DNA from 4 places in the uncultured Bacillus sp. genome. Region 4 is predicted to be linked to each of the others. Evidence: riboswitches for the same ligand, from Rfam matches in the RefSeq annotation. Region 4 holds a riboswitch; each other region holds the start of a gene.
The links. Region 4 has a riboswitch for S-adenosylmethionine ahead of mtnW (2,3-diketo-5-methylthiopentyl-1-phosphate enolase). Riboswitches for the same ligand answer to the same signal wherever they lie in the genome.
Positions count from the first base shown of each region.

Region 1: another riboswitch for S-adenosylmethionine. It lies ahead of Q5C82_RS02675 (5-methyltetrahydropteroyltriglutamate--homocysteine S-methyltransferase); the one in region 4 lies ahead of mtnW (2,3-diketo-5-methylthiopentyl-1-phosphate enolase).
Region 2: another riboswitch for S-adenosylmethionine. It lies ahead of Q5C82_RS06560 (bifunctional homocysteine S-methyltransferase/methylenetetrahydrofolate reductase); the one in region 4 lies ahead of mtnW (2,3-diketo-5-methylthiopentyl-1-phosphate enolase).
Region 3: another riboswitch for S-adenosylmethionine. It lies ahead of metI (cystathionine gamma-synthase/O-acetylhomoserine thiolyase); the one in region 4 lies ahead of mtnW (2,3-diketo-5-methylthiopentyl-1-phosphate enolase).

Region 1 is NZ_CATYRA010000001.1:534,821-542,133, forward strand. Features, by position in the region: gene pepT (peptidase T) at 1-434, shown strand, start outside; gene Q5C82_RS02655 (hypothetical protein) at 539-664, shown strand; gene Q5C82_RS02660 (hypothetical protein) at 943-1,221, shown strand; gene Q5C82_RS02665 (LURP-one-related/scramblase family protein) at 1,397-1,885, shown strand; SAM riboswitch class I at 1,952-2,058, shown strand; gene Q5C82_RS02670 (5-methyltetrahydropteroyltriglutamate--homocysteine S-methyltransferase) at 2,142-3,275, shown strand; SAM riboswitch class I at 3,344-3,450, shown strand; gene Q5C82_RS02675 (5-methyltetrahydropteroyltriglutamate--homocysteine S-methyltransferase) at 3,528-4,664, shown strand; gene Q5C82_RS02680 (3-hydroxybutyrate dehydrogenase) at 4,716-5,489, opposite strand; gene Q5C82_RS02685 (3-oxoacid CoA-transferase subunit B) at 5,506-6,162, opposite strand; gene Q5C82_RS02690 (CoA transferase subunit A) at 6,159-6,875, opposite strand; gene Q5C82_RS02695 (GntP family permease) at 6,899-7,313, opposite strand, start outside.
Region 2 is NZ_CATYRA010000003.1:148,324-155,636, forward strand. Features, by position in the region: gene Q5C82_RS06545 (DUF3784 domain-containing protein) at 1-78, opposite strand, end outside; partial or broken gene Q5C82_RS06550 (S1 RNA-binding domain-containing protein) at 191-1,088, opposite strand; gene Q5C82_RS06555 (YajQ family cyclic di-GMP-binding protein) at 1,187-1,678, shown strand; SAM riboswitch class I at 1,786-1,903, shown strand; gene Q5C82_RS06560 (bifunctional homocysteine S-methyltransferase/methylenetetrahydrofolate reductase) at 1,994-3,832, shown strand; gene Q5C82_RS06565 (GNAT family N-acetyltransferase) at 3,924-4,373, shown strand; gene Q5C82_RS06570 (GNAT family N-acetyltransferase) at 4,379-5,236, shown strand; gene Q5C82_RS06575 (MFS transporter) at 5,349-6,617, shown strand; gene Q5C82_RS06580 (mandelate racemase/muconate lactonizing enzyme family protein) at 6,626-7,313, shown strand, end outside.
Region 3 is NZ_CATYRA010000003.1:74,690-82,002, forward strand. Features, by position in the region: partial or broken gene Q5C82_RS06115 (GNAT family N-acetyltransferase) at 1-269, shown strand, start outside; gene metC (cystathionine beta-lyase) at 298-1,470, opposite strand; gene metI (cystathionine gamma-synthase/O-acetylhomoserine thiolyase) at 1,463-2,584, opposite strand; SAM riboswitch class I at 2,653-2,778, opposite strand; gene Q5C82_RS06130 (esterase family protein) at 2,946-3,668, shown strand; gene Q5C82_RS06135 (YjcG family protein) at 3,705-4,220, shown strand; gene Q5C82_RS06140 (GNAT family N-acetyltransferase) at 4,225-4,647, shown strand; gene Q5C82_RS06145 (hypothetical protein) at 4,721-4,975, opposite strand; gene Q5C82_RS06150 (ATP-dependent helicase) at 5,094-7,313, shown strand, end outside.
Region 4 is NZ_CATYRA010000009.1:70,787-78,099, forward strand. Features, by position in the region: gene kinD (sporulation kinase KinD) at 1-1,106, shown strand, start outside; gene Q5C82_RS15280 (hypothetical protein) at 1,134-1,565, opposite strand; gene spo0E (aspartyl-phosphate phosphatase Spo0E) at 1,651-1,908, opposite strand; gene Q5C82_RS15290 (YkvA family protein) at 2,111-2,431, shown strand; gene mtnD (acireductone dioxygenase) at 2,475-3,011, opposite strand; gene Q5C82_RS15300 (methylthioribulose 1-phosphate dehydratase) at 3,026-3,655, opposite strand; gene mtnX (2-hydroxy-3-keto-5-methylthiopentenyl-1-phosphate phosphatase) at 3,613-4,320, opposite strand; gene mtnW (2,3-diketo-5-methylthiopentyl-1-phosphate enolase) at 4,317-5,528, opposite strand; SAM riboswitch class I at 5,613-5,713, opposite strand; gene mtnE (methionine-glutamine aminotransferase) at 5,755-6,948, opposite strand; gene Q5C82_RS15320 (carbon-nitrogen family hydrolase) at 7,043-7,313, shown strand, end outside.

The DNA.
Region 1 (7,313 bases), on a different contig from region 4:
TGTCAATTCAAGGAGATGTAGAGGAAACAAAACTCCACTACATTATCAGAGACTTCGACAAAGGTAACTTCCAAAGCAGAAAAGAAACAATGAAGCGTGTCGTTGAAGAACTTCAAAACGAATACGGGAAAGACCGGATTCAGCTTAATATGAACGATCAATACTACAACATGAGAGAGAAAATTGAACCTGTCATCGAAATTGTCAACATTGCCAAGCAAGCGATGAAAAACCTCGGCATCGAACCGAAGATTTCTCCAATTCGCGGCGGCACGGACGGATCCCAGCTGTCCTACATGGGACTCCCGACGCCAAACATCTTTACCGGCGGGGAAAACTTCCACGGCAAATTTGAATACATCTCAGCTGATAACATGGTAAAAGCCGTAAATGTCATCGTTGAGATTGCAAAACTGTTTGAAGAACAGGCATAATACCAAAAGCCAGTCCTAAAAAAGGACTGGTTTTTTGTGTAAAAATGAAACATTTTGAATACTTCCTCCGTAAAACAAGTATCAACAGTTGAGGAGGAAAAACAATGACAAAACATGCAATAGCTGCAAAAAGTCTATTGAAAAAATGGATGATGACCAGGCCGCTTAACATGCAAAAGAAATCGAGCCCATTTCAAAAAATCAGAAAAATGTTCAAACGCTTCTTCTGATCAGTCTTTCAAATCCACAAAACCACAATCTGCATACCCTCGTACCGCCCAAATGCTCCGTAATTTGGGTTTTTTGTGTTTGATTCCGCAAAATAGGGTATAAACCAAACAAGCAAGAAAACAGCACCCGAAAACAGGTAATTCGAATTATGAAATTTTAGGTTAAAAGTTATATAAAGGAATTTATTTTATCGTCGATAGTAACTATAGAACCAATCATCAACCAGAACAATCACCATGTTGTAAGACTATTTTCAGGTCAACAGGTTAGACTGTTTTTGAGGGGCAGTTATTTATTTTTGATCGATTTTGAATTTTTTGAATACTTTTTGACATTTTATCCGTACAATAGAGAATACCAAAACTTTTTTTGGGAGGTATGTAAAATGATCCTATTTATTATCATCGCATTATGCGGCTATCTTCTTTTTTCTTTCAGCAAGGACAATCGCCGCAAACCGCAAAAGACAAGCCCTCTGCCAGCAGCCGCACCTCATCACAACAACCTAATCGACCTTGACGCGATCCGCCAAAAACGCCGGATGCATCTTTCCTAATCCTATATTTCAAACGAAAAGGCTGCTGAATCATGCAGCCTTTTTCAATTTTAGAAACATTTATTACTCGGGAAAACAATCAGCAGGGTTTCTGATCACTAGATTTGGAACTTGAAACCTTTTTGCCGCCTGTCCGTAATCTCTTACAAGGCAAATCCAAAAGGAGATTTCAGCAATGATCGAACTATTTATGAAACAAAAAATGTTCTCGTTTAAAGATGCATTTCACATTTATGACCGAGATGAACAAGAGGCTTTCAAGGTCGAGGGCCGATTCTTTTCGTTAGGAGACTCGCTACAAATGACAGATTCATCCGGAAAAACACTCGTTTCTATCGAACAAAAAGTAATGTCTGTATTGCCGCGATACGAGATTTCAATTGGCGGGGAAACAGTTTGTGAAGTGGCGAAGAAATTAACGTTTTTCAAACCGAAATTTGAAATTTCCAAGCTTAACTGGGAAATTGACGGTGACTTGTGGAAGGATGAATTTCAACTGACGGACGGGGAGAATGTCCGTATGTCAGTGAGCAAAAAGTGGCTCAGCTGGGGTGATTCCTATCATTTGCAGATTGCAAACGAGGAAGATGTGCTGATCTGTACAGCCATTGCTATCGTGCTTGATATGGTATTATATAACGACGAAGATGAAAGTATTTTCTAAAAAATTGTTGACAATTGAGTCAAAAGTAATAATATTAAGATAATTGAAATCTGAATATGAAGATGTACCTTATCAAGAGAGGTGGAGGGACTGGCCCTATGATACCCGGCAACCGCTGTTTCATACAGAATGGTGCTAAATCCTTTAGAACATTGCGTTCTTGCAGATGAGGCGGAGATTTGATCATTCAAGCTCTTCCTTACTCAAAGGGAGAGCTTTTTTATGCTCAACACATTTCAGAAAAGAGGCGAATGACATGGCTCAACAAACAAATGTTGCAGGACAAAAAACAGAAAAACAACGCAAAGCTCCTTTCCGTGCCGATCATGTCGGCAGTTTACTGAGATCTGCTCCGGTGAAAGAAGCCCGGCAAAAAAAAGCAGCCGGCGAGATCACTGCGGATCAGCTTCGTGATATCGAAAATCAAGAAATCACTCGCATTGTAGAAAAACAAAAAGAAATCGGCCTCGATGTGGTAACAGATGGGGAATTCCGCCGATCTTGGTGGCATTACGATTTCCTGGAAGGGCTTGACGGTGTAGAAGCGTTCATCCCGGCTGAAGGGATTCAGTTCCATCATGCGAAAACAAAAGCACGCAGCATCAAAGTGACGGGAAAACTCGATTTTACGAGCCACCCAGCGCTTGCCGATTATCAATTTTTACATGAGATCGCCGGCGACGCGACACCAAAATTGACGATTCCGAGCCCGAATATGCTGTTTTTCGGTGAAAAGGCGGATAAAGGGATTTATGACGACCAAGAGGAATATTTTCATGATCTGGCCCAAACGTACAAAAAAGCAATTAAAGCCTTCTATGATGCTGGATGCCGCTATCTTCAGCTTGATGATACGTCATGGTCTCTCTTCTTTGAGGAAAAAGGCAGAGAGGTCGTCCGGGCGCTTGGCGGTGATCCAGAAACATTGCCTGCCTTATTCGCCAAAACGATTAACGATGCAGTAGCAGACCGTCCTGATGATTTAGCAATCACGATGCACATTTGCCGCGGCAACTTCCGTTCAACTTGGGCGGCATCAGGAGGCTACGATGCTGTAGCGGAAATAATTTTGGACGGCTTAAATCTGGATGGGCTGTTCTTAGAATACGATGATGACCGCTCCGGAAATTTTGATCCGCTCCGTTTCGTGAAACGCAAAAATCTGCAAATTGTGCTTGGCTTGATTACATCCAAATACGGTGAGCTTGAAAATCCTGAGGATGTGAAACGCCGAATCAATGAAGCGGCACGCTTTGTCAGCCTGGATCAGCTGTGCCTCAGCCCGCAGTGCGGTTTCGCCTCTACTGAAGAAGGAAATCTTTTGACAGAGGAGCAGCAATGGGCGAAGCTGCGCCATGTCATCGACATCGCCAACGATGTGTGGAGATAATCTATCATTGACAGAAACGAAAAAAGTGTGAATAATATATGCTATCAGAAAATTTCATAAAAAGGTTTTCCTTATCAAGAGAGGTGGAGGGACTGGCCCTGCGATACCCGGCAACCGCTGTTTAACAGAATGGTGCTAAATCCTTTAGAGCAATGATTGCTCTTGAAGATAAGGTTGAGATTGTCACACAAGCTCTTCCTTATCCAAAGGAAGAGCTTTTTTATATTCGAATGGAAAGAAGGAATGGACAACATGCCACAACAAACAACACCCGCAGAACAAAAATCACTTCAAAGAAAAAAACCGCCGTTTCACGCGGATCAAGTTGGAAGCCTGCTGAGATCTGAGCCTGTTAAAAAAGCGCGGCTGCAAAAAGCGGCCGGCGAGATTACGGCTGAGCAGCTTCGCCAAATCGAAAACGATGAAATCATCCGCATTGTGGAAAAACAGAAGGAAACCGGCCTGAACGTCGTGACAGACGGTGAATTCCGCAGAGCATGGTGGCATTTTGATTTCCTGGAAAACCTGGATGGCGTTGAGCCGTTTACTCCTGAGCAGGGCATTCAATTCCATAATGTACAGACAAAAGCACGAGGCATAAAAGTCACCGGTGATATCGACTTTTCAACTCACCCAATGCTTGAAGATTACTCATTTCTCCATAGCATTGCCGGTGACGCTACGCCAAAGATGACGATCCCAAGCCCGAATATGCTGTTTTTCCGCGGAAAGCTGGAAAAGGACGCATACAAAAACGACTATCACCTTTTCCAGCACGATGTATCCAAAGCATATAAAAAAGCGATTCAAGCGTTTTATGACAGAGGCTGCCGCTACCTCCAGCTTGATGATACAGCATGGGCTGTTTTCTTATCTGAAAAAGGCTTAAAACAAATCGAAGCGTTCGGAACAACGCCTGACGAGCTTCGCCAGCTGTTTGCGAAATCCATTAACGACGCGATTGCAGACCGTCCGGATGACTTGACCGTAACAATGCATATTTGCCGCGGCAACTTCCAGTCCACTTGGACAGCGGAAGGCGGCTATGACGCAGCAGCCGAAACCATTTTTGACGGCTTGAACCTGGACGGGCTTTTCCTAGAGTATGATGATTCACGCTCAGGCGGATTTGAACCACTCCGTTATGTGAAGCGCTCTGATCTTCAGCTTGTCCTTGGCTTAGTGACATCTAAATTCGGTGAGCTTGAACATCCAGACGATGTAAAACGCCGTATCGAAGAAGCGTCCCGCTATGTGAGCTTAGACCAGCTTTGCCTCAGCCCTCAATGCGGATTCGCTTCAACTGAGGAAGGCAACAAGCTGACTGAAGAACAGCAATGGGCGAAGCTTCGCCATGTGGTTGAGATCGCTAACGATGTTTGGAAATAAGCAAAGAAAAAACACACTTGATTCCCTGGCGGAGCAAGTGTGTTTTTTATGTTATTGAGCGGTGTAGCCCCCATCAAGGACGACAGCCTGCCCGGTGATACCCTTTGCTTTCTCGCTTGCCAAAAACACCGCATAATCCGCGATTTCCTTGACGGAAAGCAATCGTTTTTGCGGCACAAGCGGGAAAATGACCTGTTCAAGCACGGAGTCGTAAGGGACATTTCTCGTTTTTGAAAGATCGCTCAGCTGATTGCGGACAAGCTTTGTATCGACATATCCCGGACAGAGCGCGTTGACTGTAATGCCGTGGGGCGCGCCTTCCAGCGCCCCGACCTTTGTCAGTCCAATGACACCGTGCTTAGCGCTATTATAAGCGGATTTTCCCGCAAAGCCGACTAAACCATTAACAGACGAGATATTAATGATTCTGCCAAACTTCTGTTTTTTCATGATCGGAAAAACATGCTTCATCGCGATGAAGGGCGCCGTCAGCATGACTTTGATCAGCTGTTCAAAGGTTTCTGTTGGAAACTCTTCAATCGGGGCGATGTGCTGAATACCGGCATTGTTCACCAAAATATCCAAGCGGCTGTATCGTTTTTGGATGGCGTTTACCGTATCAGCGACTTGCGCTTCCTTTGTCACATCACACGGAATGGCTGCTGCGTCAAAACCTTCTTCTGCAAGCTTGGAAGCGGCCTTTTCGCATGCTTCCTGATGAAGGTCCGAAACGATGACGCTAGCTCCTTCACGGGCGAACTCCCTCGCGATTTCGAATCCGATTCCGCCGGCTGCCCCAGTCACCAAGGCGACTTGTTTTTTCATGTCAAACACCTTCCCATTAAGAATTTTGTTTGATCACAGACTGGCTTACAGCGAAATCAGCTTCTGTTTTTTCATAAACCTCTTCAATTGTGACACCTTCCTGAAGTTCAGACAGTGTCATGGGGCCGTTATCAAAATCAAAAACAGCCAAATCCGTAATCAGCCTGTGTACGACTTTCTGGCCTGTCAGCGGAAGCGAGCATGTTTTTTTCACCTTTGACTCACCATGTTTATTGACATGTTCCATGATGACAACGATCCGTTTCGCCCCGTTGACGAGATCCATAGCGCCGCCCATCCCTTTTACCATTTTCCCTGGGATCATCCAATTGGCCAAATCGCCCTGCTCAGAAACTTCCATGCCGCCAAGGATAGCCAAATCGATATGCCCGCCTCTTATCATTGCGAATGACTCAGCGCTGTCAAAATAGGAAGCGCCCGTCACTTCAGTGATTGTTTCCTTTCCTGCATTGATCAAATCCGCGTCTTCCGTTCCTTCCACAGGATACGGACCGATCCCGAGCAAGCCGTTTTCTGACTGAAGCATGACGTGAACGCCATCGGGTATCTCATTTGCGACAAGCGTTGGCATTCCAATCCCAAGATTGACGTTCATGCCATCCTTGATTTCTTGTACAGCGCGTTTGACCATTCGTTTTCTCGCTTCCTTCATTTCGCCTCACCCTTTCCCGCCGCTTGTCGGACTGTTCGCTTTTCAATCCGTTTTTCATGGCTCGCGCCAAGCACCACATGTTGTACGTAAATTCCCGGTGTATGGATGTGATCTGGGTCTAGCTCTCCCGCTTCCACGATTTCTTCCGCCTCGGCAATCGTAATATTGCCTGCCATGGCGGCAACGGGATTGAAATTTCTCGCCGTTTTCCGAAAAACCAAATTCCCCATGGTGTCCGCTTTCCACGCTTTAACGATCGCCACGTCGCCGGTGATGCCTCGCTCCAGCACATAAGTCCGGCCGTCGAACGTTTTATGTTCTTTTCCCTCTGCTATTGAAGTACCAACGCCTGTTGCCGTGTAAAATCCCGGTATGCCTGCGCCGCCTGCACGAATTCTCTCAGCGAGCGTTCCTTGGGGAACAAGTTCAACCTCAAGCTCTCCGCTTAAAAACTGCCGCTCAAAAATTTTATTTTCACCGACATAGGATGCGATCATTTTTTTGATTTGTCTATTAGCCAAAAGCAAACCGAGCCCCCAGTCATCAACTCCGCAATTGTTGCTGACAACGGTTAAATCCTTTACTCCCTGATTTCTTATCGCCAAAATGAGCTGTTCAGGAATGCCGCACAGCCCGAACCCTCCTGCGATCAGTGTATCTCCATCATGAATCAGTTCCGCAGCTTCCTTACTTGATGACAGTACTTTTCCCATATTGATGCCCCTTTCGTTTTCTCTTACACTAGACCAGTCAGGCTGTAAATCGCAATCACAGCAAATACGGCAGCCGTTTTGATGAGGGTGATCGCAAAAATATCCCGATACGATTGCCGGTGAGTCAGTCCTGTCACGGCCAGAAGCGTGATGACAGCGCCATTATGCGGCAGTGTATCCATGCCGCCTGATGCCATCGATATGATCCGATGCATCACTTCTGGCGGAATGTTGTAAGCATGAATCGCCTGCAAGTATTGATCCGACATCGCGCTTAGTGCAATGCCCATACCTCCTGAAGCCGACCCGGTGATCCCCGCCAGCGCAGTTGTCGTGACGGCCCCGTTCACAAGCGGATCGGTAAAGGTGTGCGAGATTCCGCTGCTCAGCTTGTGAAATCCCGGCAGCGCGGCGATAACGCCGCCGAAACCATACTCG
Region 2 (7,313 bases), on a different contig from region 4:
TTTTATTCCTGCCATATAAGCAATCCAAAAGAAAAGCATCGCAATCAAGACCAATAAAAAATCGATGCGAATGTCCACAAAAGCTCCCCCTGTCTTTTAACTGACAAAACAATCTGTCTCCCCTAATAATACGTAACAGAATTTTATTTGTGAAGTTCTTATATAAAAAATAGAAGACCTGTACGGCCTTCTATTTTTTCTCGTATGTCCATCCGTTCTCCTGATACACTTTTCCGTTTTTCATCAAATGGCCGAGCGCGCGTTTAAAGGCGGCTTTGCTCATGTTAAACCGTTCTCTGATATCGTCAGGCTGGCTTTTGTCGCTGTACGGCATAGCACCGTTTCTTGTTCTCATATACGTCAAAATGTACTCGGCATCTACAGACAATGCATCCTGTTTTCTCGGAAGCAGCGACATGTTCACTGAACCGTCTTCTTTTACTTGAATCACCCTTCCCGTGATTCTTGAGCCGAGTCTTGGCTCTTCTTTTCTTTCTGACGGATGGATAAAACCGCGGATCCCGTCGTCTGTGATGATGAATGAACCCGTTGCGATTAATCTGTACACCGTACCTGACAGCTCTTTATTCATCAGATCTTCTGAAGCGTCGGTAAACAGTTCGCTGATGATATCTTCCGGCGCTGGTTTCGCAAACATGCGCCCCCGGTTCGTCACTTTCAGCATACAGTATAGTTTATCCCCTTTTTGCGGCCAGACATCCTCGTATGGCGGCAAATGCTCAGTTGCAACAAGCGCGTCCTTAGATAAGCCGACATCAACGAAAACGCCCATATCTTCCACTTTATCCACCACTTCGACCCAGCCGTACTCATCAGCGCTGATGACCGGAATTTTCATCGTGGCCGCAAGTCTTTCCTGCTGGTCGACGTATATAAAGACCTCTACCTCATCCCTATCTTCGATATCCTCAGTTATTTCACTGTTATGTAAGAGAATCGTATCTTCTCCGTCGGTTAAAAAGTAACCGAAGTCAGTTTGGTGATCTATACTCAAGGTTAATTGCTGCCCTGGTCTCATGCTATCGTCCTTCCTGTTCCGCTTATTTTTCTGCGGATTCTGTTAACATTTTTTCCAATCATCTCAAATTGATTCTTTGTTCTGTTGGAAGTTTCTCTTTATTCTACTATAATCAACACATAAGTTAAATGTTATGGAGGTTTTCTTATGGCAAAAGAAAGTTCATTTGATATTGTATCCAAGGTGGAATTGCCCGAAGTGCTAAATGCGATCCAAATCGCACTGAAAGAAATCAGCACACGCTATGACTTTAAAGGAAGCAAAAGCGACATTTCTTTAGATAAAGAGGAGCTTGTCCTCGTTTCTGATGACGAATTTAAATTAAGCCAGTTGAAAGATGTGCTGGTCAGTAAATTGATTAAACGAAACGTGCCGACAAAAAACATTGATTACGGCAAGGTTGAAAGCGCGTCAGGCGGAACGGTGCGCCAGCGTGCAAAGCTTGTTCAAGGCATTGACAAGGACAACGCCAAAAAAATCAATACCATCATCAAAAATTCCGGACTGAAAGTAAAGTCTCAAGTGCAGGATGATCAAGTGCGCGTCACTGGAAAAAACAAGGATGACCTGCAGCAGATCATCACAGCAGTACGCGGCGCAGATCTGCCAATTGACGTTCAATTTATTAATTTCAGATAAATTTTCTGAATCCTATTGATTATTGTCTTTATTTTCGGTAAATTTGGAGAAAGGGAAAATGCCAGTTTTCTTTAGAGCACTTCCTGAACACAAAAATTTCATATCCGTTCTTATCAAGAGAAGCAGAGGGACTGGCCCGACGAAGCTTCAGCAACCGGTGTAATGGCAATCAGCCATGACCAAGGTGCTAAATCCAGCAAGCTCGAACAGCTTGGAAGATAAGAAGAGACAAAATCACTGACAAAGTCTTCTTCTTAAGAGGACTTTTTTTATTTCTCTTTTTTCCTTGCTGAATGTGAATAAAGGAGGCAGACAATGGGACTTTTAGAAGATTTGCAAAAACAGGTGTTAATCGGTGACGGTGCCATGGGGACGCTCCTCTACTCCTATGGCATTGACAGATGCTTTGAGGAGCTCAACATTTCAAAGCCGGAGGAAATTCAGCGCATACATAAAGCGTACGTTGAGGCTGGAGCCAACATCATTCAAACAAATACGTACGGGGCCAATTATATTAAACTATCCAGACACGGGCTTGAGGATGACATCAAAAAAATGAATCAGGAGGCGGTAAAAATCGCGCGGGCTTCAGCAGGCGATGCGTACGTGCTGGGGACAATGGGCGGCATCCGCACCTTTAATAAAAATGCGTACAGCCTTGACGAAATCAAACGCAGCTTTCGCGAACAGCTGTACCTGCTGCTGCATGAAGAGCCGGATGGGCTGCTGTTAGAAACGTATTACGATTTGGAAGAAGCCCGTGAAGTGCTGAAAATCGCGCGCAAAGAGACTAGCCTTCCGATTATGCTTAATGTCTCCATGCATGAGCAAGGTGTACTGCAGGACGGAACACCGCTTTCTGAAGCATTGCGATCGATTGCGGATCTCGGGGCTGATATCGTCGGCATTAACTGCCGGCTCGGCCCTTATCACATGATTGAAGCGCTTAGCGAAGTGCCGATTTTTGATGACGTGTTCTTATCAGTTTATCCGAACAGCAGTCTTCCCTCGCTTGAAGAAGGCCGGCTCGTCTATGAAACAGACGACACGTATTTTCAAAACAGCGCGTCAGAATTCCGCAAGCAAGGCGCACGGATTATCGGCGGCTGCTGCGGCACCACGCCGAATCACATCCGGGCGATGGCGGAAGCGGTTGGCGGGCTTGCTCCGATTACAGATAAAGAAGTCAAAACCCGGCCTAAGGAATTCATTTCTGTTCAGGATGAGCGGACAGAACCGGGCCTGAATGAGATCGCAGCGAAAAAACGCTCCATTATCGTAGAGCTGGATCCACCAAAAAAATTGAGCTTTGACAAATTTCTGTCCGCCGCTGCTGAATTAAAAGAAGCGGGAATCGACGCCCTGACCCTCGCTGACAATTCCCTGGCTACTCCGCGGATCAGCAATGTTGCCTGCGGCGCCCTTGTGAAGCAACAGCTCGATATGCGCTCCCTTGTCCATATTACGTGCCGTGACCGAAACATTATCGGCTTGCAGTCACATTTAATGGGCCTTGATACGTTAGGGCTGAATGACGTGCTGGCCATTACCGGCGATCCTTCTAAGATCGGGGATTTTCCGGGTGCGACGTCTGTGTATGATTTAACATCCTTTGATTTAATCAGGCTGATCAAACAATTCAACGAAGGACTGTCCCTGTCTGGAAAACCGCTTGGCAAGAAAACGAATTTCTCAGTCGCCGCCGCATTTAATCCTAACGTCCGCCATCTGGATAAAGCGGTAAAACGGCTGGAGAAAAAAATAGATTGCGGCGCCGATTATTTTGTTTCACAGCCTGTCTATTCCGAGCAGCAGCTTGTCGATATCCATAACGAAACAAAGCATCTGAAGACACCGGTCTATATCGGCATTATGCCGCTCACAAGCAGCCGAAATGCTGAATTCATCCACAATGAAATTCCGGGCATTAAGCTATCTGACTCTATTCGCGAAAAAATGGCTCTCGCCGGCGAGGATAAAGAGAAACAAAAAGCGGAAGGCCTTGCGATTGCACGCTCCCTGTTGGATACGGCATGCGAGCTGTTTAACGGCATCTACTTGATTACGCCTTTTCTCAGATCTGACTTAACCGCCGAGCTCACTTCGTACATTCAGCAAAAAGATGAGCAGCGCCAAAATATCTATTTGCATTAATACCTAGAAGACTGCCTGAGCCAATCGGGCGGTCTTTTTCAATGTAATTCGTGTTACGATAAAAGAAAATCAGTTTATGAGGAGGAACATCATGCTCGAAGTTAAAGCCATTTCTGCGGAAGATACTTACGACATCCGGCACCGCATCCTGCGTCCCCATCAATCCATCGAACAATGCAAATATGAACAGGATCATGCGGAAGGCGCCTTTCATCTCGGTGTGTTTTATGAAGGAACGCTGATCAGCATCGCTTCTTTTTCCCCTCAAAATCAGCCATTATTAACGGAATCCCCTGCATATCGGCTGAGAGGCATGGCGACGCTTGAAGGATATCGCGAGCAAAAAGCCGGAAGCACGCTGATCAAATATGCGGAGCAAAAACTGGCAGACAGAGGCGTACAGGCGGTCTGGTGCAATGCAAGACAACATGTCAAAGGCTACTACGCAAAGCTTGGCTGGAAAGATCTTGGCGAACCGTTTGAGATTCCCGGCATCGGCACTCATGTTGTCATGTACAAAACATTCGGAACAAGCAGGTGACCCGTATGAAGGTAATGGATGAGCTGATTGAGCTTAATGAAGAACATACCCCCGGACTATTGCGGCTTTGCAGGCAAGCCGGGTGGCCTGATTATGGCGAACAAGAGCTGGCATTGCTTGTCCAACAGGGGCGCTTTTTCGGTTATCAAAATGTCCGCGGAGACATTATTTCCTGCATCGGCTTGTTTTTGTTTGGCCGTCTTGCCTCTATCGGACTCGTCATCGTAGACAAAGAATACAAACGGCTCGGTCTCGGACGGCGGATGGTGAACGCGTGTATCAGCCAAACGGATGAAAGCACCGCTATCAGGCTTTGCGCCACAAAAGAAGGTTTGCCGCTTTATGAGAAAGCGGGTTTTCAAACAGCGGGTTCAGTCCGAAAGTACAGCTGTCACCGTTTTCAACCGATTGAAAACCAAGATCATCTTGATGCTGAACTGACGGCCTTTAGAGAACAAGACTTTCAAGAATTAGCCGCGGCCGATCTGGCTGCCTTTGGCGGAGATCGAACAAACCTTCTTCAGCAGCTTATTTCCACTTCAGAGGAATGCGTCATCGCCCGAAACAATGAGGGACATCTGATTGGCTACGGCCTATCTGTACAGACACCTGCCAATCTGAAATTCGGCCCCATCATCGCCCCATCATCAGACGTGGCTGCACAATTCATCAACAGGCTGGCCGCCGGCAAACAAGGTCCGTTGCGCATCGATATACCGGGTGAACACACATCTTTGCATGGCAGGCTGATGGAAATGGGATTTCATGCAGACGATGAGCCTCCGCTTATGCTTTACCGGAAAAAGAAGCTTCCTATCCAAAATGGACACTTATATGCGTTGATTTCACAGGCTCTCGGTTAATCCTCTTTTTTCCCGAACAGGTATTTTCTGTTCGGTTTTTTTACTGTCTAAACGTTGAATAAACGAAGCTATCAGGGACATTCTAAGCAGAAGAAAAGGAGTGTGCTCTGAGATGGAATCATCAAAACAAAATAACGGAATGACGATTGTCGCAATCGGTTCAATCCCTTTAATATTAACACTTGGAAACTCGATGCTTATTCCGATTTTGCCAAAAATGAAATCTGAACTTCATTTATCACAATTTCAAGTCAGTCTCGTGATCACAGTATTTTCCTTGATTGCGGCGTTTGCGATTCCGATTGTCGGTTATCTCGCTGACCGATTCTCAAGGAAAGTCATCATTATCCCTTGCTTATTTTTGTATGGTGCCGGCGGCTTATTAGCCGGGTTTGCGGCAGGTTTTTTTGACAATGCGTACCCTTGGATCATGGCAGGACGGGCGCTTCAGGGAATCGGGGCAGCCGGGACCGGCCCGATCGCCATGGCACTGTCAGGGGATCTGTTTAAAGGCGCCCAGGAAAGCAAGGTGCTCGGCCTCGTTGAAGCTTCAAACGGCATGGGGAAAGTGCTTTCGCCGATCATCGGCTCGCTTATCGCCCTGCTTGTCTGGTATGGCGCATTTTTTGCCTTCCCAGTATTTTGTATCATTTCAATTGTGCTGACTTGGATTTTTATTAAAGAAAAGAAAAAGGAAAAAGAACCGCCCCCGATCGGAAAATATGCGAAAGGGCTCTTAAGTGTTTTTAAACATGAAGGCAGATGGCTGTTTACCGCTTATTTAGCCGGGGCGACCTGCCTGTTTACTTTATTCGGCATCCTGTTTTATCTATCAGATGTCTTAGAAAAAACATACGATACCGACGGCGTCAAAAAAGGCTTGATTTTGGCGATCCCGCTTTTGGTCATGTGTGTAACGTCTTATACAACCGGTAGCAAAATTGGCCAAAAGCAATCGTTAATGAAAAAGCTGATCGTACTCGGATTGGCATTCATGACCGTGTCTTACGCGGCACTGTCATTCATTGAGAACCTTGTCCTATTTATCAGTGTTCTCGTGTTGAGCAGTATCGGTTCAGGACTTGTTCTTCCTTGTGTGAACAGCTTTATTACCGGAGCTGTCGGGAAAGAAAGACGGGGATTTGTGACTTCGCTCTACGGATCGGTTCGTTTCTTAGGGGTTGCCATCGGGCCTCCGATTTTCGGCCGCCTGATGCAATGGTCCAGACCCGGCATGTTTTTGAGCATAGCGGGATTGACGCTTGTTGTCGGCATTCTCGTGATTTTGCTGATCCATGTGAATCAAAACAAAGAAGAAACAAAAGAAAAAGAAGATCCTAAAATGGCAGGCAATCGGCTTCAGCCGGCTGAGGAAAGGTAGCATCCAATTTGAAAATCGAACGGGTTGATACTTTTCCGCTTTTGCATCGATTAGAAGAGCCGTACGGTGACGCAAACGGGTTTAAACAATATCGAACTTGCTATCTCATCAGAATTGTCACAGAAAGCGGAATTGACGGCTGGGGAGAATGCGTTGATTGGCTCCCGGCTCTCCATATCGGTTTTACCAAACGGATCATTCCCTTTCTTTTAGGAAAACAGGCCGGCAGCCGCCTGCCATTAGTGCGCACGATTCAAAAATGGCATCAGCGCGCGGCCTCCGCTGTAAGCATGGCGCTGACAGAAATTGCGGCTAAAGCTGCGGATTGTTCTATTTGCGAACTATGGGGCGGGCAGTACAGAGAAGAGATCCCTGTATACGCCTCCTTCCAATCGTATTCAGACCTGCCGCAATGGATCAGCCGTTCGGTTTCCAACGTTGAAGCCCAGTTAAAAAAGGGCTTTAAGCAAATCAAAGTCAAAATCGGCGGGACTTCTTTCGAGGAAGATGTCCGGCACATCAGTGCGCTGCAGCATACGGTCGGCAGCTCCATTGCGTTGATTCTGGACGCAAACCAAAGCTACGATGCAGCAACAGCTATGAAATGGGAACGCTATTTCTCAACATGGACGAATATCGGCTGGTTCGAGGAGCCTTTGCCCTTTGATCAGCCGCAGGATTACGCTTTGCTGCGCA
Region 3 (7,313 bases), on a different contig from region 4:
CTGCGTTCATCGGGTATTTTTTAGACAAAGCCCATAATGGAAAGGGCCTTATGACAGAGGCCGTCAAATTGATTGTTGATTTTGCGTTTCACGAATTGAAACTGCACCGTATTGAAGCCGGTGTGATGCCACGCAATCTCGGGTCCATGCGTGTATTGGAAAAAGCGGGATTTCATAAAGAGGGCATCGCCCGAAAAAATGTGAAAATCAACGGCGTTTGGGAGGATCATCAAGTCCTCGCGATTCTGAATCCTGATGATGAACAATAAAAGAAGCCGGGCCATCCCCGGCTTCGTTTTAACGAACCGCCACTGGCGCAATTTCTTTCAGCGCTTGTTCGAAATCACGTTCTAAATCATCTGCATGTTCGACTCCCACGCTAAGGCGAAGCAAGCCGTCTGTGATGCCGCGTTTTTCACGCTCTTCCTTAGGCATTGCCGCGTGTGACATCGTTGCCGGATAGGACAAAATCGATTCCACGGCGCCAAGACTTACAGCAAAGACCGGAAGTGATACATTCTCTACTAATTTCTTAACGGCCTCTTTGCTTTCAAGCTCAAAAGATAGCACGGCGCCCGCTCCCGTTGACTGGCTTTTATGGGTTTCGGCCCCCGGATGATCAGACAGCCCCGGATAATATACGCGTTTCACCGCCGGATGCTTCTGGAAAAATTCAGCAAGCCGCTGCGCTGTTTGGCTCGCTTTCTCTAAACGGACCTGTAATGTTTTTAATCCGCGCAGCACGAGCCAGCAATCTTGCACCCCTAGGACCGCGCCAAACGCGTTTTGCAGCTTATATAACTGCTTCCCAAGCTCATCATCCTTGACAGCAGCCAGGCCTGAGAGCACATCACTGTGTCCGCTCAAGAACTTTGTTGCACTGTGAAGCACAATATCCACGCCGAGATCAAGCGGCCGCTGCAGTGCAGGTGTCATGAATGTATTGTCCAAAAAGGTCAAACAGCCGTTTTCTTTTGCAAGCTGAACCACCGCTTGAATATCAGTAATCCCAAGTGTCGGATTTGAAGGTGTCTCCATATAAATGACCTTTGTATTCGGCTTGATATTCCGCGCCACTTCGTTACTATCCGTCATATCAACAAACGTGTGTTCAATGCCAAACCGGGTCAGCACCTCTGTTACCATGCGGAAGGTTCCTCCGTATACATCTTCTGTCACAAGAACGTGATCGCCCTGTGACAGAAGTAAAAATGCTGTTGAAATCGCAGCCATGCCTGAACTGAAAGCAAATCCTCTCGTTCCGCCTTCCAGTGCGGCAATTGTTTCTTCGAGAGCTGTTCTTGTCGGCGTTCCTGAGCGGCTGTAATCGTATGCGCCAAACTCTTCAAATGAAGATTGGTGAAAAGTCGATGCGTGCTGGATCGGTACACTGACCGCTCCTGTTGCGCCGTCTGTTTTAAATGGATTGTGCACGAGCTGGGTTTCCAGCGTCCAATTGTGATTACTCAAAAGAAACAGCTCCCTCTTTGACCTGACATAACGCTTGTTTTAGGTCTTCTTTTAAATCTTCCGCATGTTCAATTCCGACCGAAAAACGCAGCAAACGATTGCAGACCCCATTTGCGATGCGGATTTCTTCAGGAATATCCATGTGCGTCTGTGTGGCAGGGTATGTAATAAAGCTCTCCACCCCGCCGAGGCTTTCTGCGAAACAAATGGTCTTCAGCGCTTTTAAAAACGGGTTAACCCACTCTTCTTTTTGAAGACGGAAGGACAGCATGCCGCCTTTTCCGGGATACAGTACATCGGCAATTTCCTCCTGCTCTTCTAAAAACGCCGCAAGCCCCTGCGCGTTTGCCTGATGCTGGCGCATTCTGAGGCTCAGCGTTTTCATTCCTCTCATCAGAAGCCACGAATCAAACGGAGGCAGGACGGCGCCGATCGCATTTTGATGTTGAAACATTTCCTCACCAAGCTTTTCATCCTTTACAACGACAAGCCCCGCAAGCAGGTCGTTATGCCCTCCTAAATACTTGGTTGCACTGTGAATTACAATGTCTGCTCCCAGCTCAAGCGGCCGCTGCAAGACCGGTGTATAAAATGTATTATCAACGATCAGCAGAAGACCGTACTCTTTTGTAATCCGGGCGATCTTTTCAATGTCCGCCTCCTGCATAAGCGGATTTGTCGGTGTTTCTACAAACACAGCTTTTGTATTCGGCGTAATCTTAGAGCGTAAACAGTCCTCATCGCTGAAATCATCATAATGAAAGATCAATCCATATTTTTTCCATTCGTTTTCAAACAGACGGTACGTGCCGCCATATAGGTCCGATGAAACGATCAGTTCATCTCCGCTTTTAAACAGCGCCATAATCGTTTGGATGGCAGCCATTCCCGAACTGAAGGCAAGCCCTCTCGCTCCGTTTTCTAAGCTGGCGATCGCGTCCTCAACAAGCTGGCGTGTCGGATTTTTTGTGCGGACATAATCAAATCCGGTAGATTCTCCGATTCCTCTGTGGCGGTATGCTGTTGATAAATAAATAGGAGGACTCACTGTTCCCGTTACTTCGTCGCTTCGGTTCCCAATTTGGGCTAATTTCGTTTCAACGTGCTGTGACATATAGCTGACACCTTCCCTTTTCAAAATAAAAAACCCCTTCTTCATAAGAAGAAGGGGTTTAACGCTTCTTCTTATCTTCCAAGCATAAAAAACGCTTGCTGGATTTAGCACCTTGGCGTTTTGCACACATAGTGCAAAACAAGCCGGTTGCTGAGGTTTCTAAGGGCCAGTCCCTCCACCTCTCACGATAAGAAATATCGATTTCAATTTTCTGATTGTTTTATATTAGCGCAATTTGCAGTTTATTTCAACTCTTTTTTCTTCGAGTTCCGAACAGTTTAAAGAGAGAAATTTCTAATAATTCATGGTACAATAATGGAAAACAGCAAGAAAGTCTAGTGATGTCCTGGAGGAATGTATTATGGTACCGAAAAACGGCACAGTGCAAGAAAAGAAATTCTTTTCAAAAGAGCTTAACGAGGAAATGACATTGCTCGTTTATCTGCCGTCCAACTACTCCCCCCTTTATAAATACCATGTCATTATCGCGCAGGACGGCCACGATTATTTCAGGCTGGGGAGAATCGGCAGACAGGTCGAAGAATTGCTGTCCAAGCGAGAAATAGACCGGAGCATTATTATCGGTGTTCCTTATAAGGATGTAAAAGAGCGCAGAAAAACCTACCATCCGGAAGGCTCAAAATTTTCGGCGTATAAACGGTTCATCGCCCATGAGCTCGTTCCGTTTGCTGATGACGAGTATCCAACCTATCAAGTCGGCTACGGTCGGACGCTGATCGGTGATTCTCTCGGAGCGACCGTTTCTCTTATGACAGCGCTTGATTATCCGAATATGTTCGGAAATATCATCATGCAGTCTCCCTATGTTGACAAACATGTATTGGAAGCTGTGAAGCAGTCAGACGATATCACACACCTCTCTATTTATCACCAAATCGGAACAAAAGAAACTGACGTCCACACGACAGACGGAAACATTCTGGATTTTACAGAACCGAATCAGGAGCTGAAACAGCTGCTGGAGAAGAAGCTTTCCGATTATGATTTTGAACCATTTGACGGAGATCACAAATGGACATATTGGCAGCCTCTCATCACACCGGCGCTGAAAAAAATGCTTTAACACTCTATCATACTTTATTTCCAGGAGGGACATAATATGAAATACGGAATCGTTTTATTTCCATCAAAAAAACTCCAAGACCTTGCGAACTCTTACAGAAAGCGCTATGACCCGAGCTATTCCCTAATCCCGCCCCATTTGACGCTGAGAGCATCGTTTGAATGTGAAGAGGAGAAAGCGGATCAGCTTGTTTCACATCTGAGAAACATCGCAAAGGAGTCCCATCCGGTCGTTCTCAAAATGACAAAATACAGCTCATTTGCGCCTGTCAATAATGTCATTTACATCAAAGCAGAGCCGACGGAAGAATTAAAAACACTCAATGAAAAGTTATACACCGGTGTGTTGGCTGGTGAACAGGAATATAATTTCGTTCCGCATGTGACGGTCGGCCAAAATCTTTCCGACGATGAGCATTCAGATGTGCTGGGACAATTAAAAATGCAGGAAGTGTCGCATGAAGAAATCGTTGATCGTTTCCACTTGCTTTACCAGCTGGAAAATGGATCGTGGACAGTATATGAAACCTTCTTGCTAGGCGGAGGAGAATAATCCTTTGGAAGCAGTTATCGCAAAAAATGAAGAACAAATGAAAGATGCATTTCATGTAAGAGAAGAAGTCTTTGTCAAAGAACAAAACGTACCTGCTGAAGAAGAAATTGACGAACTTGAAAATGAGTCGGAGCATATCGTCGTGTATGACGGCGCAAAGCCTGTCGGCGCCGGAAGATGGCGTATGAAGGACGGCTACGGCAAGTTAGAACGGATTTGCGTATTGAAAAGCCATCGCTCCTCCGGTGTCGGCGGCATCATTATGAAGGCACTCGAAAAAGCGGCGGCAGACGGCGGCGCTTCCGGTTTCATTTTAAACGCGCAAACGCAGGCTGTGCCGTTTTACAAAAAACGCGGGTATCGCGTGCTTTCTGAAAAAGAATTTCTCGATGCCGGCATTCCCCATTTACAAATGATTAAGGACTAAACAGCATCCGGGTCTATCGAGATCCGGATTTTTTCCGCACATTAAAAACCGTTCTCTGTATGTGAACGGTTTTTTATACATATCGATTAATATAAGTACCCATTCCTTTTTCTCGCAATCTCTTATAAAGAGAGCGCTTACGTTTTGTCTCGTTTACTTTTCTTTCAGCGGCCGTTTGATTCTCCTGCTGCTTTTCAAGTTCCTTGTATACCCGCTGAAACGAGACATAGTTGATTTTTTCGGTTCCGGCGTAATCCTGCTTGTGTCCAATCGTTCTATTTGCATATTGAGCGTATTGCTGGTTCTGAATTTGACCTGCATATATCATACGATACCCACCCCTCTGCTGTTCCTTTTCCCTTAAACTTACTTTTTGAAACACGTTTCTTTTGATATGATAGTCTTTGTCTGTAATGAACACCTTTTTTGATTGGGAGGATCCCTTTTTGAAATGCGCCCGACTGAATGATCGAACTATACATTTACATACATATTCGAGAGAACATTACCAATTCCTCTTTGAAGAAGGAATAAAAGGACATTTATTTTGTTCTCATTGCGGAAAACCCGTTTTGTTAAGGCTCAACATTGCCGATCCACCGGAGTTTATCCACCGCCAGCCAGGCCATTTTCCTGCATGTGAGGAGGCCTGTGAAACGAAACCCGCTAACGAAGAGAAAAAAGAAGACTATCAGGAATCCGGTGTCTTTCGTTTGCCCAAGGGAAAAGCGATCGCTGCTGACTCGTCTCCAGCTGTCACGGAATGGAAGCGGCCGAGAAGCATTAAACCCGGAACACCATTTGCACAAAAAACAATAGAACCTGATACGAGTCTTTTTCCGTCTGTCGGCTTGAACACGGATCAGCTCAAAGCTGTCACGGAAACGGAAGGCCCGCTGCTAGTGCTTGCAGGTGCGGGAAGCGGGAAAACACGGGTGCTAACGGCGCGCGCCGCCCACATGATCGAACACTTGGGCATACCGCCGGAACACATGCTGCTTGTCACCTTTACAACAAAAGCTGTCGCTGAAATGAAAGAGCGTATGGCGAAGCAGTACGGATTACAGCCGGCAAAAGTGAGACGACTTGTCACCGGAACATTCCACAGCTTGTTTTATAAAATCTTGTATCACTATGATCCTGCTAAATGGAACGGCGATCATCTGCTGAAAATGGAGTGGCAGCGGGAACAATATATCAAAAAAGCACTCTATGAAGAAGGCATAGATGAGAAAGAGTTCCCCGTTGATCAGGCCTTGCAGCAGATCGGTTTCTGGAAAAACACTTATGTGCCGAATGAACGCATTCCTTTACAAGATGGGTGGGAAAAACAAGTCTATCGTTTGTATGAACATTATGAACGTCAGAAAAAAGAGCACAACCAATTTGATTTTGATGACATGGCTTCAGCCTGCTATGAATTGTTTATCGATCGGTCGGATCTTCTGGAACAATATCAATCTCGGTTTACGTACATCTTAATTGATGAGTTTCAGGACATTAACCCGGTGCAATATAAAATCATGCAAATGCTGGCCAGCCCGGAACAAAACCTGTGCTGCGTCGGTGACGATGACCAGTCCATCTACGCGTTTCGCGGAAGCAACCCGTCTTTTATTCTTGATTTTCAAAAGGATTATCCCGGAGCGAAGACGATCTATTTAACCGCGAACTACAGGTCCACGCACCCGATCGTCTCAAGCGCTGATATCGTCGTGAAAAAGAACAAAAATAGGTATGCCAAAATGCTTGAAGCGGCGCGTGATGACGTCCAGGTCCCTATGCTGTTTTATCCTTATGACGAAGAGGAAGAAGCCACAATGGTCGTTTCCGATATCAAAGAAAAAATTCAAAACGGGGCAAGCCCTGAAGACTTTGCGGTTCTCTACCGCACAAACAGCGGAGGCCGCGCCATATACGAAAGGCTTCATCATTCGTCAATTCCGTATACAGCAGACCGCGGCGTCCAATCGTTTTACAGCAGACGGATCGTCCGCCAGATTCTCGCATACTTGTATGCCAGCCAAAATGAGGATGACACTGAGGCGATGAAGCACTTGCTTCCAGCCTTGTTCTTAAAACAGTCCGCTTTGAACACGCTGAAGGCGCTCTCGATTACCGAGGACTGCTCCATGATTAAAGCGTTGGCCAAACTGCCTGATCTAAAGCCGTTCCAGCTGGACAAAATCAAGAAGATCGTACCGTTTTTCGCAAGCCTCCGCACGATGAAGCCGGTGGAAGCGATCACCTTTGCAGAAGGAAAAATGGGCTTCTCTGAGTATTTAAAAAAACGGGGCAATGAGGGCAATAAGCTGGAAAAAGGATCCGATGACCTGCGTGACATTAAGGTCGTCGCCAAGAAATTCAAAACGATTCCTGACTTTCTCGCCCACGTAGACCATATGAGAGCCGCTGAGAAAAACAAAACGGGTGAAAATGGCGTTCAGCTGATGACCATTCACCGGTCAAAAGGTCTTGAATTTAAAACCGTCTACGTGTTAGGCGCGGTAGATGGCTCGATTCCACACGATTTCTCATTAGAAACAGCGAGAAAAGGAGATGAAGCTCCTCTCGAGGAAGAAAGACGACTTTTATATGTAGCGATGACACGGGCCAAACAGCATTTATATTTGTCTTGTCCCGCAAACAGGCGCGGCAAAACGGCC
Region 4 (7,313 bases):
AAACAAAAAAGACAGTCATTTCAGATAGTTATTCGAGCAGAATTACAGGCCAGCCGATTTTTACAATTTGTGTCCCTGTTTTGGACTCAAAACGAGATGTGACAAATTATCTTGTCGCAGCTATTCAAATTGATTATCTGAAAAATCTCATTAACTTACTTAGCCCTGATGTTTATATTGAAGTTGTGAACCAAGACGGAAAAATGATTTTTTCAAGCGGACAGGCCTCTCATGCAATAGATCAGAAGCCTGTCAGCGGATATCTGGATGATATCAGCTGGAATATGAAAGTATATCCGAACCCGGTTACAATAGAAGAACTGACAAAAAGCCTTGTGCTTCCGCTTTCATGTAGTATTGTTCTGCTGAATATCCTTTTTATTCTCGTGCTGTATTATTTGCTGAAGCGGCAGACACAGCTGGAGCGCTCAGAAAATGAGGCGCAAAAATTAGAGCTGATCGGAACGCTTGCTGCCAGCACAGCCCATGAAATCCGTAACCCGCTCACCGGCATAAGCGGCTTTATTCAGCTGTTGCAAAAGAAATATAAAGGTGAAGAAGATCAGCTTTACTTCTCCATTATCGAACAAGAGATAAAGCGCATTAATCAAATTGTGAGTGAGTTTCTCGTTCTCGGCAAGCCGACAGCTGAAAAATGGGAGCTGAACTCGCTTCAGGATATTATCGGTGAAATTATGCCGATCATCTATTCTGAGGGCAACCTATACAATGTTGAAGTCGAATTACAGTATTTAACTGAGCAGCCTTTACTCGTAAAATGTACCAAAGATCATATTAAACAAGTGATTTTAAATGTAGCAAAAAATGGCCTCGAGTCAATGCCTGAAGGAGGCAAACTGACGATCTCCCTGGGAGCTTTGGATAAAAAAGCCATTATCAAAGTTGTGGATAACGGTGAAGGGATTTCTCAGGAAATGCTGGATCATATCTTCCTTCCCTTTGTTACTTCTAAAGAAAAAGGAACCGGTCTCGGCCTTGTCGTATGTAAACGGATCGTTCTGATGTACGGTGGCTCTATTCATATCGAAAGTGAAGTGCGAAGAGGCACAGAGGTGACGATCACCCTCCCCGTATCCGCTTCATAGCCCCCCTGACCGTGTCAGGAGGGTTTTTTATCTTCGTGACCGGGCATTGCCAGTCGACTTGCTTGCTGTTCTGCCACAAAAGAGTATTTTGATGAAGCGGAACAGCAATTTCAGAAGCAAAAAGAACATAAAGAATACTAAAAAACCCTTTAAACCTTCCGTGGCATCTAAAAACTCCATATTCCCTCTCCCCGTCACTTTTTGCTGAATTTCAATCGCAAAAACGATAACAATGATCACTGTAACGGTGTAGATAAAGGACAAGGCTGTCATGCTCCATTTAGAAAGCCATGTAAACACAGCGTGTGTGACGCCAAAAAAGATTATGCCAAAAATGCCGATCACCCAAAAATGCATCTCTTTGTCGGTTAAATGAATGCCAAACATTCCGCATAATGAAATAAAAGCGTCATGAAATTGATTGACCATTTCAGTAATGAGAATCGCCAGTTCTTTCATCAGTTCCCTCTTTCATATGAATTTTTCCAGAAAAAAAGAGCGCTTCTGAAAAGCTCTCTCTTTATATATGCATTTGATAGTGCCACTATTTATTTGCATCATATGCTGGCATAACATCTCTGCGGGGCCACAAGCCTAATTTCTTAACAAGGCCTTGAATCCCTTGAGAATGTTCGTTTTCTTGCATGAGCTGGTGATATTCATTTATTAAACAATCCAGCTCCTGACTGTGTCTGATCGTGTCATGCCCTGTAAATCCCTGCTTTCTAGCGGCATCTATCATTAACTTTCTTTTTTCATCAATAGACACCAACAATCTTTCTTGTTCAGAAGAACCGCCCATTCACTTCACCCCTCGCCGCTAAGAAATAGGAAACAAGTTTGATTGGGTTATTGTGCATTATTACAGATTATACTTTATTTGTAAACATATTTTCATTAAATAAGTTATTTTTTCAGGTATAATAGATATATTGATAGGATTAGAAGAACAATACCCAGGTGAAGAATATCTTAAACACGCCGTCAGACAGGAGGTATGCCCGATGAAGAAAAAGAAAGCAATGATTCTCGGAGCTGCAGGCGGAAAAGCGATGTTAAAAAGAAAAAACCGAAAAAAATGTATCCAGTACATCACTATTTTTTTTCAGATGCTTCGCGATTGGAGAAACGGTGACTATCCCCGTTCCCAGGTTAAAACGCTTTTTCTTCTAACTGCTGCCATCTTATATATCGCCATGCCGCTCGATATCATTCCAGATGTTATACTTGGTCTTGGGATCATTGACGATGCAGCTGTTTTAGGTTTGATTTGGATGCTGATTAAAAAAGAAATGTCACAATATGAAAAATGGCGTTTGCAATAAATATAAAAAGCCCCGTTCTTTCTTCGAACGGGGCTTATCCTGCTTATTGATTCACGCTGTCTTTTTCATAAATTGGAACCCAGCCTTCAGTTGTGACAAAGATTCTTACCGCGACAACTTTGCGGTCCTCCTGGAGTGTGAAGTAATGGCGAATATTTTCAGGCACGGAGATTAAATCTCCAGGGTTTAAACGGACATCAAAAAACGTGCCATCCTTGCCCTGAATGACAAAAATGCCGTGTCCGCTTACGATAAAACGGACCTCATCGTCTGTATGGTGATGCTCTCTTTTAAAGTTCTCAAGCAGTTCATCAAGTTTCGGATTGCTGTCTGACAAAGAAATAACATCCTGTGCTTTGTATCCGCGGCGGGCTGAGATATCTTTAATTTCAGTTTCAAAGGTATTAAGGATTTGCTGTTTTTCTTCTTCTGTCAGATCATATTTCTCTGAAAGCTGTTCCGGGAGCTTCGCGATATCCCATTGCTCATAAATAACCTCTTGACTGTCCAGAAAACTTGCTACTTCCTCTTGATTTTCAATCGTTGTATTTGCCTCATCATGAATACGAATTGTTGCCATTTCAGTTCCTCCTTTTATTTAACCAGCTGGTGCTGGAGTGTTTTCAATTTCAAATGGTAGCTGAACAAAAATTCATATGCTTCAAGTACTTTTTTTGCTTCAAATGCTGTTCTTCCCCAAGCGGTAATACCGTGATTTCGGATCAGAACAGCTCCTGAATCTTCTGAAATCTCTTCCGCAAACAGTGCCGCGAGCGTCGGAATATGAGCCGGATTTTCAATGATCGGAATGGTCACTTCTGCATTCTCTTCCCACAAGCCGAGCGCTTTTATTATTTCCTGGCCTCTGAATGTGATTTTCTTTTGATCTCCGTATAGCTCTGAGATCACATTATTGTTTACCGTATGAACATGCAGGCAGCATCCGGCATTGGTTTTGTTGTACAAATGTGTATGCAAAAGCGTTTCCGCTGACGGTTTCAGAGAATGCCCGCTTTCGGCCGGCTCTCCGTTTAGATCCACCAGCAGAAAATCTTCATCCGTTTCTTTTCGTTTATCTTTTCCGCTTGCGGTTACAAGAAATGTTAAAGGCTCATCAGAAACCTTAATAGACAGATTGCCGCTAGTCGCCGGAAACCAATCTCTTTCTGCCAATTCCCGTTTTACTTCAGCAAGTTCTCTCCAGCGTTCTTGTTTTGCAGCCATTCCTGTACCTCCGTTACATTCTCAATATCTTTTCTTATCTCATAAAAATCTTGATACGGGAGATAATTCAGGTTCCGCTCCCGGCATTCGTTTAATAAATAATCCCTTGCAAAGCAAAGGTCAGACAGCTTTGCCGCCTCCACATCTGTAACCGAATCACCGATCATGATGATATATTGGTTCGGTTCAGCGAGTTCATGTATCACTGACGGCTTGCAGCACCCGCATTGATTTCTGCAAGTCCCTTTGCAAGAATGAGGCCAGTCAATATGAATATAGTCACTGTCAAATGAAGCATGGTTGCAATAAATATGGTCTTTCTCCACAATGCCTTCAAGCAAAGGATACACAAAAAAGTCCATTCCTCCGCTTACGATATAAAACGGAAGCTCATGCTCCTTGACAAACGCTACAAATTCCCGAAAGCCTTCCCTAATTTTTGCATCTTCCAATACATATCTTGTAATCTCTTCTTTTAATCTGCTTGGCAGAAGGCCGAACATCCGTCCGACACCTTCCTTTATCGACAGCGTTTTGGATAATACGCCGTCTTTTAATGCCGTCCACTCCGGTGGAGCAAATGTTTTCATGATGCTTATAATGTTGTCGTTCATCGTGATGGTTCCGTCAAAATCACAAATAATTAAAGGCTTTCGAGTCGTCATACAGCTTCAACCTTTCCCCATTTATCAAGGGCAAGCTTTAGATCCTTGCATTGTTCAGCTTTTTCATCTATCGGCTGGGCTTCTAAGACCGCATCAATTATGGCTCTGAACGCTTTGCCCCCGCCTTGGGCACCGTTCGGATGTCCGTGTACGCCTCCCCCGGCGTTAATAATATGATCTATACCGAAATCCCGCATTAAAAGTGGAACCATACCGGGATGAATGCCTGCTGACGGAACGGCAAATGTTTGGTTAAAGGCATCCTCTCTCACACATTCTTCGTGAATCGCCAGCGCATCTTCTTTTGGAAGCGCAACCGAACCGTATGGAGATGGGAAGAGACTAAAGTCAGCACCGCAATACCGGTTCAATTTTCCGAGCAAAAGAGCGTGAGAAAATCCGTAGAACGGAGAAGACGTAAACGCCCCGCTGACAGCTGGATGTGCCATAATCGGGATTGCGATTTCAGGATCTTCCGCTAGGCTTTGCATGACGTCCAAGCCGTAAGCGAAGACATTAAACAAAAGCGCATCCGCTCCCAATTCGGCAGCGCGTCTCGCTTTGTCTTTCAGATCAGCCGTACGTCCAGTCAAATTGACCGCATACAGCGTTTTATGCCCGGTTTGCTCATACGTTTCTTTCAATATTTGCTTTCCTTCTGTAATTCTTGTTTCAAAAGGCGCCAGACCTGTCTCAAAGAAAATTTCATCGTCCTTAATCAAATCAACTCCGCCCAGCGCCTGCTGTCTGAGCTGTTCTTTAATATCACTCAGGTCCCTTCCGATAACCCCTTTAAATATGCTCATTAACAGCGGTCTCTCAAACTCTCCCAGCAGCTTCCGAATGCCGTATACACCAAACTTCGGTCCCGGCAGCGTGCACTTAAATGCTTCAGAGAAGTGAAGGTCGAGTAATTTGATTTTTCCGTCCAGCGACAGCTTGCCAAACACTGTTGTCAGCAAAGCCGGAATATCCTGAGAGAAATTGATTTCAGGATAGGCAATTGTGATCACCGCTTGTTTTGCAGGAGTTCCCTCTCTTTCCTCTACCCTTATCACCCGTCCCTTGTGCTTTTGCATTTGCTCATGTTTCACAAGGGGCAGATCTGTCCATGAGCCTACTGTCAATCCTGTTGCGATTTGTTCTGCTTTCTTCTCTGTATCGGCTCCCGGTTCGGTCAGGAGATAAGTTGCTATTAACTCACTCATGCCAGAGCTCCTTTCATTTTCATCCATATAAAAAAACCTCTTCAAACAGCAATCGCGTCTAAAGAGGTTTCGTTTCTCGTCCGAATCTTATCTCTCAGCCGCCAGCTGCAAGAATTAGCACCGTGCTTTATAAGTCGGTTGCCGGGCTTCATCGGGCTCGTCCCTCTGCCTGCTCTTGATAAGAAAATATAGATTTTATAAATTATTTTGAATTATCCCATCGTTATCAGATCTTGTCAATGCTTTTTTGGGTAAACAGGTTCAGCTTCCCAATTCGATAAGCGGCTTCTTTGAGTCTTTCTTCACTTGTCAGCAGTCCGACTCTGACGTAGCCCTCGCCATATTCACCGAAGCCGTTTCCAGCCGCAACCGCCACATTCGCTTTTTCGAGCAAAAGGTCTGAGAACTGCTCGGAAGTATAGTCTTCAGGCACAGGCAGCCATGCAAAAAATGAACCTGCAGGAGCTGTCACATCCCAGCCGATTTCCCGGCATGCCGCAATCCAAGCGTTTCGCCTGCTCTCATATCGGGCATTTTGCTCCGCTACACACGTCTGATCAGCTAGCAGTGCCTTCGTTGCAGCCTCCTGAGTCGCTCTGAAAAGACTGACAAACATATGGTCTTGATAAAGATTGATCGCTTCAATGACCGAAGCGTTACCGACAGCGAAGCCGACCCGCCACCCTGCCATGTTATACGTTTTTGACAGCGTGTAAATTTCAATTCCGATATCCTTCGCACCTTCAGTCTGCAAAAAGCTTAACGGCTTGCAGCCGTCAAATCCTACAGCGCCGTAAGCAAAATCGTGAACGACACAGATTCCGTTCTCTTTCGCAAAACTCACGGTTTCTTCAAAAAACTCGGAGGTAGCAACAGCCCCAGTCGGATTATTCGGATAATTCAAATACATCAATTTCGCCTGTTCCCTCACTTCAGCGGCGATACTGCTGTAATCAGGAAGAAACGCCCTATCCTTTACGAGCGGCATCATTTCCATCTTCGCTTTCGCAAGTGTAACACCTGACCAGTAATCAGGATAGCCCGGATCCGGAACTAAAATCGTATCACCTGGATTCAACAAGCATTGCGGGAGCTCGACCAGACCGGCTTTCCCGCCGAATAATACAGCGACTTCAGTTTCTGGGTCAAGATCAATGCCGTATTCTCGCTTATAAAATGCTGCTGCGGCTGATTTCAGGCTGTATGAGCCGCGAAAAGACGAATATTTATGATTTTCAGGATCAGCAACGGCTCGTTTCATTTCCTCGACGATATGTTCCGGAGTCGGCTGATCCGGATTTCCCTGTCCGAGATTGATAACGTCGTGTCCTTCTGAGAGCTTTCGGTTCACTTTCTGCACCAAAGAAGCGAAGAATTGTTTAGGCAATTCCTTCAATACATGAGACTGTTCAAATTTCATCTATTCTCACCTTCTAAAAAAATCTTGAAATGATAGTCCATCATCATATATGGTTAAATGAAAAAAGTAAAGAAAAATTTGGGGTGTTAAAAAGATGAAATGGACGATATCTTGTCTTCAATTTGATATTTCATACGGTAAACCTTCGGAAAATATAAAAAAGGCTGAATTTTTGATTGAAAAAGAAAGCAAACATGCTGATGTTCTTGTTCTTCCTGAATTATGGACGACCGGATATGACTTGGCCAACCTTGATAAGCTCGCTGATGAAGACGGGCATTCTGCTCAGAGCTGGCTGCAAAAAACCGCAAAAAAACACGGGGTTCATATTGTCGCAGGATCTGTTGCTGTCAGAAAGGGTTCTG